2 linked regions of the Rhodopseudomonas boonkerdii genome follow. The protein of the gene in region 1 binds, or shares a complex with, the protein of each later gene. Links are inferred from orthologs where the notes say so. Each region holds a gene or a part of one and is shown on either strand. Other genes may lie near its edges.

The links. The genes of interacting proteins can lie anywhere in the genome.
Region 2: the proteins of secA (region 1) and secY are in contact, whole or in part, in a crystal structure (PDB 3DIN), measured with the Thermotoga maritima proteins. The link is inferred for Rhodopseudomonas boonkerdii from one-to-one orthologs. Residues at the interface, in WP_004082002.1 of Thermotoga maritima: Glu261, Ala262, Arg263, Lys300, Ala301, Arg302, Thr303, Ile304, Ile305, Leu323, Tyr324, Asp325, Pro326, Val329, Ser330, Tyr333, Ile336, Lys340, Phe345, Val349, Glu363, Phe364, Tyr374, Ser375, Gly376, Gly377, Glu393, Ile395, Thr482, Ser483; in WP_004081795.1 of Thermotoga maritima: Glu108, Gly109, Glu110, Glu111, Ala236, Glu237, Arg238, Arg239, Ile240, Thr241, Ile242, Gln243, Tyr244, Ala245, Arg246, Arg247, Val248, Thr249, Gly250, Arg251, Arg252, Val253, Tyr254, Gly256, Ala257, Ser258, Thr259, Tyr260, Leu261, Pro262.

The regions. Positions count from the first base shown.
Region 1 is NZ_CP036537.1:1,023,894-1,031,843, reverse strand. What follows is about bases 4,590-7,950. They hold secA (preprotein translocase subunit SecA), read left to right. Parts: upstream 4,590-4,900; coding sequence 4,901-7,750; downstream 7,751-7,950. Other genes in these bases: E0H22_RS04760 (MgtC/SapB family protein), read left to right, coding at 7,918-7,950. In the rest of the region: E0H22_RS04790 (GNAT family N-acetyltransferase), read right to left, coding at 1-259; cobaltochelatase subunit CobS, read right to left, coding at 270-1,277; E0H22_RS04780 (DedA family protein), read left to right, coding at 1,536-2,192; E0H22_RS04775 (acetyl-CoA carboxylase carboxyltransferase subunit alpha), read left to right, coding at 2,299-3,261; E0H22_RS04770 (peptidylprolyl isomerase), read right to left, coding at 3,623-4,555. UniProt on the Escherichia coli protein: Required for protein export, interacts with the SecYEG preprotein conducting channel.
Region 2 is NZ_CP036537.1:3,667,131-3,669,929, reverse strand. It holds secY (preprotein translocase subunit SecY), read left to right. Parts: upstream 1-633; coding sequence 634-1,965; downstream 1,966-2,799. Other genes in the region: E0H22_RS16820 (adenylate kinase), read left to right, coding at 1,962-2,799; rplO (50S ribosomal protein L15), read left to right, coding at 1-486. UniProt on the Escherichia coli protein: The central subunit of the protein translocation channel SecYEG. Consists of two halves formed by TMs 1-5 and 6-10.

The sequences.
Region 1 (7,950 bases):
CTTCGGTTTCCGCAGCCTGTAGCAGGGACGAACCGAACCCGCGTGCCCGGTATCCATCCTCGACCCACAACAGCGTGACGATCATCCATGTCCCGACCCCTTCAGTAACCAAGCCGCCGCGGGCGACGTCTTTCTCTTTCACGGTCACCGCGAATGATTTCAGCGGACTGACGGTCTGATGTGATCGATTGAAGTCCCCGAGACCGGCGGCGACGAACTTCTTCGTCGCGCCGTATGTTGTCTCGATCTGGACTTCCATCTAATCGGCCTCAGGTCAGCGCCACGTTCACCGAGCTTTCCGGCAGCTCGGCATTGAAGCAGCGCTGATAGAATTCGGCGACCAAAGGACGCTCGAGTTCGTCGCACTTGTTGAGGAAGGTCACACGGAAGGCAAAGCCGATATCGCCGAAGATGTCGGAGTTCTCGGCCCAGGTGATCACCGTACGCGGGCTCATCACCGTGGAGAGATCGCCATTGGCGAAGGCGTTGCGCGTGAGGTCGGCGAGGCGCACCATCTTGTTGACGATGTCCTTGCCCTCGGCGGTTTGATAGTGCTTGGCCTTCGCCAGCACGATCTTCACTTCCTCGTCGTGAGCGAGATAGTTCAACGTGGTGACGATCGACCAGCGGTCCATCTGGCCCTGATTGATCTGCTGGGTGCCGTGATAGAGACCTGACGTATCGCCGAGACCGACCGTGTTCGCGGTCGCGAACAGGCGGAAGGCCGGGTGCGGCTTAATGACCTTGTTCTGGTCCAGCAGCGTCAGGCGGCCGGCGACTTCCAGCACGCGCTGGATCACGAACATCACGTCCGGACGGCCGGCGTCGTATTCGTCGAACACCAGCGCGACATTGTGCTGCAGCGCCCAAGGCAAAATGCCGTCGCGGAACTCCGTGACCTGCTTGCCGTCGCGGACGACGATGGAATCCTTGCCGACGAGGTCGATACGGCTGATGTGGCTGTCGAGATTGACGCGCACGCAGGGCCAGTTCAGGCGAGCCGCGACCTGCTCGATATGGGTCGACTTGCCGGTACCGTGGAAACCGGTGACCATCACGCGGCGATTGCGGGCGAAGCCGGCGAGAATCGCGAGGGTCGTGGCGCGGTCGAAGCGGTAATCGGGATCGGCATCCGGCACATGCGGATCGCCATAGGAGAAGGCAGGCACTTCGAGGTCGGAATCGATACCGAATACCTTGCGCACCGACACTTTGATGTCGGGAATGCCGGTCAACGCTTCCTGCTGGTCTTGCGCTTTGGTCATGGCGGCGGTCATCGATCCTCCGTGGTCCCGGGAATGCCGAAACCAGTCTTTCAGTTTGGCTACGGATGGGGTGCTTTGCGGAACGTAGCAGAGAGCCGCGGCCGGACAAAGCCCAAGGGGACGTCAAAGCGAACGGCAAAGTTCCAAAATGTAATCATATAGATAGGTTGTAATGACGGTTTTTGGAGCCCTGCCCTGCGAATTGGGCGATGCTAAAGTAGCTGCCATTCATTGAGGTAATCCTTGGCCACCCGGCCAGATCGGACTTTCGTGCACCACATCATCGACACCATCACACAATTCGTCGGTGCCCATGCCTGGCTCGGCTATCTCACCGTATTCCTGGCCGCGCTGCTGGAGGCGATCCCGGTGCTCGGCACCTTCATCCCCGGTACGACGCTGATCCTGGCCCTCTCGGCCCTGATCCCGGCGGGTGACCTCAGCCTTGCCGGCGTGCTGGCAGCGGCGGTCCTCGGAGCTGTCCTCGGCGATGGCGGTGCGTACTGGGCCGGACATGTGCGGCAGCGCGCATTGTTGCAGGCTTGGCCGCTGAAGAACTATCCCGGCGTCGTTGCGCAGAGCGAAACCTTCTTCGATCGTTTCGGTGTCTGGGCGGTGTTCCTTGCCCGTTTCGTGCCGCCGATCCGCGCTTTCGTGCCGGTCACCGCCGGCGCGCTCGGCATGGCGCCAGCAAAATTCGCTCCGGTAAACATCCCCGCCGCACTGATCTGGGCGCCCGCGCATGTGCTGCCGGCCGCCTTCGCCGTCTCCGCGCTCGAACATTTTGGCGGGCTCGCCGGCCTCGAGCACAAGGCCAGGCATTACAGCGTCTTGGTCGTCTTGGTGCTTGCGATTGTCCTCGGCGGCGCCATCTGGTGGTGGTGCCGGCGCAATGCGTCGCACGGCAACCAAAAATCAACCCTTTGATTTATCAACTAAAAGAAACCTTCTCGGCTTGACTCCGGCCACTGTTTCACCCGAAAAGCCTGCCACCGCAGTTTTGCCTGCCGCCCGATCTCCCCATATTGAACGAATGTCCGACCCCATGCGCAGCTACCTCGACTTCGAAAAGCCGGTTGCCGAGCTTGATTCCAAGATCGACGAACTGCGCGTGCTCGCCGCCGGTGGCAGCGATATCGGCGAGGAGATCGTCCGTATCGAGGACAAGGCAGTCGCCGCGCTGCACGAGCTCTATGCGAACCTGACGCCGTGGCAGAAGACCCAGGTCGCGCGCCATCCGCAGCGTCCACATTGTGTCAACTACATCGACTCGCTGGTCACTGAATTCACCCCGCTCGCCGGCGACCGCAAATTCGGCGAGGACGAAGCGCTGATCGCAGGCTTCGGCCGTTTCCGCGGCGAGAGCGTCTGCGTGCTCGGTCAGGAAAAAGGCTCGACCACCGAAACCCGCCTCAAGCACAATTTCGGCATGGCCCGCCCCGAAGGTTATCGCAAGGCCGTTCGCCTGATGGAGATGGCCGACCGTTTCGGCATTCCGGTGTTGTCGCTGGTGGACACCGCCGGCGCTTATCCCGGCATCGGCGCGGAAGAGCGCGGGCAGGCGGAAGCCATCGCGCGCTCCACCGATGCCTGCCTCGCGCTCGGCGTGCCCAATATCGCCGTCATCATCGGTGAAGGCGGCTCAGGCGGCGCCATCGCCATCGCCACCGCTAACAAGGTGCTGATGCTGGAACACGCGATCTACAGCGTGATCTCGCCGGAAGCGGCGTCCTCGATCCTGTGGCGCGATTCATCGAAGGCGCAGGAAGCCGCGACCAACATGAAGATCACCGCGCAGGACCTGCTTCGCTTCGGCGTGATCGACATGGTGCTCAAGGAGCCGCCCGGCGGTGCCCATCGCGATCCCGCAGCCATGATCGCGACGACCGGCGATGCGATCGCGCAGGCACTCAAGGAACTGAACGGCATGGACAGCACAGCTTTGCGTCAGCAGCGCCGGCAGAAGTTTCTGGATATCGGCAGGAAGATTGGCTGATCTTTCTTCTCCCTCCCCGCAAGGGCAGGGCTAGAGGATTTGGCGAAGCGCAAAGAGGATAGTGCTCGGCCTGCATGGTTCGAGACGCCCGCTTCGCGGGCTCCTCACCATGAGGATCTTCTACAGAGCCATCCTCAGTCCTCATCCTAAGAGTCGACTCATAAAGCAGTCGAGGTGGTTTTCGGCTGCTTTTGTTCGGAATAATGCCCGTTCAGCTCAGGATCTCGATTCTCCGTCCCTCATCCTGAGGAGCCGCGTAGCGGCGTCTCGAAGGATGGCTGCAGGCGGCCTTAGTCATTCACACACATAACAAAAGCCCGCCTTTCGGCGGGCTTTCGCGTTTCAGCAGCTAGCGTCGTGCTTACTTCTTTGCAGGAGGCGCCATCTTGTTGTCGGACGGCTTCGGTGCATCCTTTGCGGCCGGAGCGGCTTCCGCCGGCTTCGCAGCAGCCTGATCGAGACGCTCCACCTTCGCGCCCTCGCGCAATTTGGTGACATAATCCGCCTGCGCCTTGCGGACGACATACTGCTCGATCTGCGGCTTCACCTGATCGAAGCTCGGCGCCTGACGGTTGCGCTTTTCCTCGACCTTGATGATGTGCCAGCCGAACTGCGACTTCACCGGGTCCGAAATCTTGCCCGGCTCCAGCTCAAAGGCGACCTTGGAGAATTCCGGCACCATCTGGTCCTTGGTGAAGAAGCCGAGATCGCCACCATCGGCCGCGCCCGGATCCTTCGACGACTTCTTCGCCAGTTCGGCAAAGTTGGCGCCCTTCTTCAGTTCCTCGGCGATCTTCTTGGCCTCGTCCTCGGTCTCCACCAGGATGTGGCGGGCATGAACCTCCTGCTCGCCGGAAATCTGCTTGGCAGCGTCGTCATAGACCTTCTTCATATTGGCATCGGTCAACGCTTCCTTGCCTTCGGTGCCGAGCAGGCTGTCCATCAGCAGGCGGTTGCGGGCGAAAGCCAGCTTGGCCTTGAAGTCGTCGCGGTCGGCGACCTTCTTGTCCTCGGCCGCCTTGGCGACGATCTTCATGTCGATCAGGAACGACAGCACGTTGTCCTTGCGGGTCGCCGGGTCCATCTGGGCGAGGCTCGGCCCGAGCTCTTCTTCCGCGATGGCGACGTCGCTCTGGCGGATTTCCTGGCCATTGACCTTGGCCAGAACCGGATTGGCGTCTTGCGCGTAAACCGGGAAACTGGACAGGAACGCCACCGCAACAGCGCCGGTGAGAGAGGCCAGGATCAGGCCGGGGCGCTTGCCCGGCTTCTGGGCGGGCGAAACGTTGAACATCGGGAATTCCTCAATCTGTAGGGTGCCTGTTTGGGACGGCGGACAGTCTCCCAAACTACCCATTTTGGCAACGCGAAAACTCTGTCAAAATCATGAAATCCTTGACACCTTGCCGCCGTTGACATCCCCCCGGACGCCCCATATCTCTCCCCGACCGGGCCGGTGGCGAAGGTGCGATTTCGGCTGCGCCGAGGCCATTGAACCCTTGATCGCCCGACCTCCACTATCACCCGACGGCCTTCGATATCGTGGCCGGCAGGCGATGCGCCGCAGACCATCGCGGGGCGATCCGCTGAACCAATTCCACGGCCCTCCAGGGCCGCATCGAGAAGACAGGATTTCGTGATGATCGGCGCGCTCGCCCGCAAGCTCTTCGGCTCCGCCAACGACCGCCGCATCAAGACGTATCAATCGCGCGTCGCCGCCATCAATGCGATGGAAAGCGAAATCGCCGCGCTCTCCGACGAAGCGCTAAAGGCCCGCACCGACGAATTCAAGGCGCAGCTCGCCGCCGGCAAGACGCTCGACGATATCCTCGTGCCTGCCTTTGCCACGGTGCGCGAAGCGGCCAAGCGCACCCTCGGCCAGCGCCATTTCGACGTGCAGCTGATCGGCGGCATGGTGCTGCATGAAGGCGACATCGCCGAAATGAAGACCGGCGAAGGCAAGACCCTCGTCGCCACCCTCGCCGTCTATCTTAACGCGCTGGCCGGCAAGGGCGTGCATGTCGTCACCGTCAACGACTACCTCGCCAAGCGCGACTCGAGCTGGATGGGCCAGATCTACGGTTTCCTGGGCCTCACCACCGGCGTGATCGTGCACGGCCTCGACGATGCCGAGCGCCAGGCGGCCTATGCCTGCGACATCACCTACGGCACCAACAACGAATACGGCTTCGACTATCTGCGCGACAACATGAAGTACCGGCTCGAGGACATGGTCCAGCGCGGGCACAATTTTGCGATCGTCGACGAAGTCGACTCGATCCTGATCGACGAAGCGCGCACGCCGCTGATCATCTCCGGCCCGCTCGACGACCGTTCGGAATTCTACAACACCATCGACACCTTCCTGCCCTCGCTCGAGAAGAAGACCGATTTCGAAGTCGACGAGAAGCAGCGCACGGTGACGCTGACCGAAGCCGGTATGGAGAAGATCGAGACACTGCTGCGCGATGCCGGCCAGCTCAAGGGCGAGAACCTGTACGACGTCGAGAACGTCTCCGTCGTGCACCACGTCAATCAGGCGCTGCGCGCCCATTCGCTATTCACCCGTGACAAGGACTACATCGTCCGCAATGACGAGGTGATCATCATCGATGAATTTACCGGCCGCATGATGCAGGGCCGCCGTTACTCGGAAGGCCTGCACCAGGCGCTGGAAGCCAAGGAACATGTGACGGTCCAGCCGGAAAACCAGACGCTGGCCTCGATCACTTTCCAGAACTACTTCCGCATGTACGGCAAACTCGCCGGCATGACCGGTACGGCGCTGACCGAAGCGGACGAACTGTTCGACATCTACAAGCTCGAAGTCGTCGAGGTGCCGACCAATATCGGCATCAACCGTCTGGATGAAGACGACGAGGTCTATCGCACCCAGAACGAAAAGAACGCCGCGATCCTGGCCGAGATTCAGCGCGCCAATGCGCGGATGCAGCCGGTGCTGGTGGGTACGGCATCGATCGAGAAATCGGAAGTGCTGGCCGAATACCTGCTCAAGAACGGCTACAAGATGATCGACTTCGCCGATCCCAAGGGGATGGAGAAGCTCTATGCTGCTGCGCGCTCGGGCAAGCCGGCAAAGTTGTTCGCGGTGCTGAATGCGCGCTTCCATGAGCAGGAAGCTTACATCGTCGCCGAAGCCGGCGTGCCTGGCGCCATCACCATCGCCACCAACATGGCCGGCCGTGGCACCGACATCAAACTCGGCGGCTCGCTGGAAATGCGCACGCAGGTCGAGACCGCGGGCATCGAGGACGAAGCTGCGAAGGCGGCCAAGATCGCCGAGATCAAGGCCGAGATCGACAAGTTCCGCGAGGCCGTGCTGAACGCCAAGGAAACCGTCGAGATTGAGCCGGCGAAGGGCAACAAGCCCGCCAAGACCGTCGAGAAGCCGGGCGGGCTCTACATCATAGGCTCCGAACGCCATGAGTCGCGCCGCATCGACAACCAGCTGCGCGGCCGCTCCGGCCGACAGGGCGACCCCGGCCGCTCGAAGTTCTATCTGTCGCTGGAAGACGACCTGATGCGCATCTTCGGATCGGATCGGCTCGACACCATGCTGACCCGGCTCGGCCTGAAGGAAGGCGAGGCGATCATCCATCCGTGGATCAACAAGGCGCTGGAAAAGGCGCAGCAGAAGGTCGAGGCGCGCAACTTCGACATCCGCAAGAACCTGCTGAAATATGACGACGTGCAGAACGACCAGCGCAAGGTCATTTTCGAGCAGCGCATCGACCTGATGAAGAACGAAAGCGTTGCTGAGACCGTGGCTGACATGCGTCACGCCTTTATCGACGAACTCGTCTCCAAGCACGTGCCGGAAAACCAGTATGCCGAGCAGTGGGATGTCGCCGGCCTGAAGGAAGAGCTGAAGCGCGTGCTCGACCTCGATCTGCCCGTAGACGAATGGGCCAAGGAAGAAGGCATCGCGGATGAGGAAATCCTCAGCCGCGTCGAGCAGAAGGCCGACGAGCACATGGCGGCCAAGGTCGCCCAGTGGGGTCCCGACGTGATGCGTTACGTCGAGAAGACGATCCTGCTGCAAACCCTCGACCATCTGTGGCGCGAGCATCTGGTGATGCTGGACCACCTGCGCCAAGTGATCGGCCTGCGCGGCTATGGCCAGCGCGATCCGCTGCAGGAATACAAGGCAGAAGCATTCAACCTGTTCGAGGCCCTGATCTCGAACATGCGCGAGGCGGTCACGGCGCAGCTGATGCGCGTCGAGATCGTGCCGCCCGAACAGCAGCCCGAATTGCCTGTCATGGAAGCGCACAAGCTCAATCCGAACACGGGCGAGGACGAGATGGCCTTCGCAAACGTCGCGTTGGCGCCGTCAGGGGCGGCCGTCGTGCCGGCCGCGCAGCGCGATCCGAACAATCCGCAGACCTGGGGCAAGGTCGGACGCAACGAGGACTGCCCGTGCGGGTCAGGCAAGAAGTTCAAGCACTGCCACGGTCGGTATGCGTAAGGCATTGCCGCAGGGCGGATGAGGCGAAGCCGTAATCCGCCGCGGTGTTTCAATTATATGCTCGCCGGCGGATTACGCTTCGCTAATCCGTCCTACGGCTAAATCTGACGGAACTTGCCCCCGCTCCTCATCGTTGCCATCCTCGCGCACTCCGCGAGGAATTGCCGATGCTGTCCCACACCGAAATGATGATCCGCCTC
Region 2 (2,799 bases), 2.6 Mb from region 1 along the record:
AAGCTCAGCGATATCGCCGATAACGCCGGCTCCCGTAAGAAGCGTATGCGCATCGGCCGCGGCATTGGCTCTGGCAAGGGCAAGACCGGCGGCCGCGGCGGCAAGGGCCAGACCGCACGTTCGGGCGTGCGCATCAAGGGCTTCGAAGGCGGTCAGATGCCTCTGCATCGCCGTCTGCCGAAGCGTGGCTTCAACAATATCTTCCGTCTCGACTTCGCCGAGATCAACCTGGATCGCCTCCAGGACGCGATCGACAGCAAGAAGCTCGATGCGTCGGCCACCATCACCGCGGCCTCGCTGGTCGAAGCCGGCGTGATCCGCCGCGCCAAGGACGGCATCCGCGTGCTCGGTCGTGGCGAGATCAAGGCCAAGCTGAATCTCGAAGTCGCCGGTGCGTCGAAGTCGGCCGTTGAGGCGATCGAGAAAGCTGGCGGCAAGGTGACCATCCTTGCGCCCGCCAAGGCCGAAGACGGCGAGGCGGCCTGAGACCTGCGCGCCGCCTGCGTCCGCGGGCGGCCTTGCACGGCACTCGGGTAGATTTTAGTAATGCCGAGCACCAAATAACGTCCGGCCTCGCCGGGTGTCTCGATTGCGCAGACACCCAGGTTCGAGAGGTGCGGGAGAAAGTCCGACATGGTCTCTGCAGCAGAGCAACTCGCCTCCAATCTCAATTTCGCCGCGCTCGGCAAAGCCGATGAACTGAAGAAGCGCATCTGGTTCACACTGGGTGCGCTGCTTGTTTATCGGCTCGGCACCTATATCCCGCTGCCCGGTATCGATCCGTCGGCATGGGAGCAGGTGTTCCGCCAGCAGGCCGGCGGCATCCTCGGCATGTTCAACATGTTCGCGGGCGGCGGCATCAATCGCATGGCGATTTTTGCGCTGAACATCATGCCGTATATTTCGGCATCGATCATCATCCAGCTTTTGACCACGGTGTCGCCGCAGCTCGAAGCGCTCAAGAAAGAGGGCGAAGCGGGCCGCAAGACGCTGAATCAGTACACCCGTTATCTGACCGTCATCCTGGCTGCCTTCCAGTCCTACGCCATCGCGGCAGGTCTGCAGAGCGCCGGCAATGTGGTCAGCGAACCCGGCCTGTTCTTCCTGATCTCGGCGTCAGTGACGCTTACCGGCGGCACCATGTTCCTGATGTGGCTCGGCGAGCAGATTACCTCGCGCGGCATCGGCAACGGCATCTCGCTGATCATTCTGGCCGGTATCGTGGCCGAGCTCCCGGCGGCGATCGCCAATATGCTCGAACTTGGCCGGCAGGGCGCGCTGTCCACCGGTCTGATCCTGGTCGTGATCGTGATGGCCGTCGTCGTGATCGCCTTCATCGTGTTCATGGAGCGCGCCCAACGTCGCCTCCTGATCCAGTATCCGAAGCGTCAGGTCGGCAACAAGATGTTCGAGGGCCAGTCCTCGCATCTGCCGCTGAAGCTGAACACGTCGGGCGTTATTCCGCCGATCTTCGCGTCGTCCCTGTTGCTGCTGCCGGCGACTATTGCCAGCTTCAATGCCGGCAAGGGCCCCGAGTGGTTCCAGATGCTGACGACCCAGCTCAGCCACGGCCGCCCGCTGTTTCTGGTGATGTATGTCTCGTTGATCGTGTTCTTCGCGTTCTTCTATACGGCGATCGTGTTCAATCCGACCGAGACCGCTGACAATCTGAAGAAGCATGGCGGCTTCATTCCGGGCATCCGTCCGGGCGAGCGGACTGCCGAGTATATCGACTATGTGCTGTCGCGCATTACCGTGGTCGGCGCCGCCTATCTCGCCGTCGTCTGCTTGATCCCCGAGATCATGATCTCCTATGCGGCCGTGCCGTTCTATTTCGGCGGCACCTCGCTGCTGATCGTGGTCAGCGTGACCATGGATACGGTTGCTCAGGTGCAGGGCTATTTGCTGGCGCACCAGTATGAAGGTTTGATCCGCAAGTCGAAGCTGAGGGGCCGGCGTAAATGAGACTTATTCTTCTCGGGCCGCCGGGGGCGGGCAAGGGAACACAGGCACAGCGTCTCGTGGCGCGTCACGGGATCGTGCAACTTTCCACGGGAGACATGCTCCGTGCCGCCGTGGCTGCCGAGACCGAGATCGGTCTCAAGGCCAAGGACATCATGGCCGCCGGCGGTCTGGTGCCTGACGAGGTGGTCATCGGGATCATTTCCGATCGCATCGAGCAGCCGGATGCCGCCAACGGCTTTATCCTCGACGGCTTCCCGCGCACCGTGCCGCAGGCTCAGGCGCTGGACGTGCTGTTGAAGTCCAAGGGCCTCAATCTCGACGCCGCCGTCGAACTGCGCGTCAATGAGGGCGCGCTGCTCGAACGCGTGGAAACCCGCGTCGCCGAGATGACGGCGCGCGGCGAGGCCGTACGTGCGGACGATACGCCGGAAGTGCTGTCCAAGCGTCTGGCTGCCTACCGTGCGTCCACCGAGCCGCTGATCGACTACTATTCCGAGAAGCGCAAGCTCGTGACCGTCAATGGCATGATGACCATTGATGAAGTGACGCTCGAGATCGACCGCGTGCTCGCGGCGATTCTCGATGACGCTGCAGCAAAGTCGCCCCGTAAGGCCGCCAAGAAGGCATCGGCCAAGAAAACCGCCACGCCGAAGACGGCTGGGAAGGCCAAGCCCGCCAAGAAGGCTCCGGCCGAAAAGGCAGCGAAGAAGGCTGCAAAGGCTCCGGCCAAGAAGGCCAAAGTCGCGAAAAAGGCTGCGGCCAAGAAGGCGGTGAAGGCGCCGAAAAAGGCCGCCAAGTCGGGTTCCAAGGTCGCCTCCAAGGCGAAAAGCACGA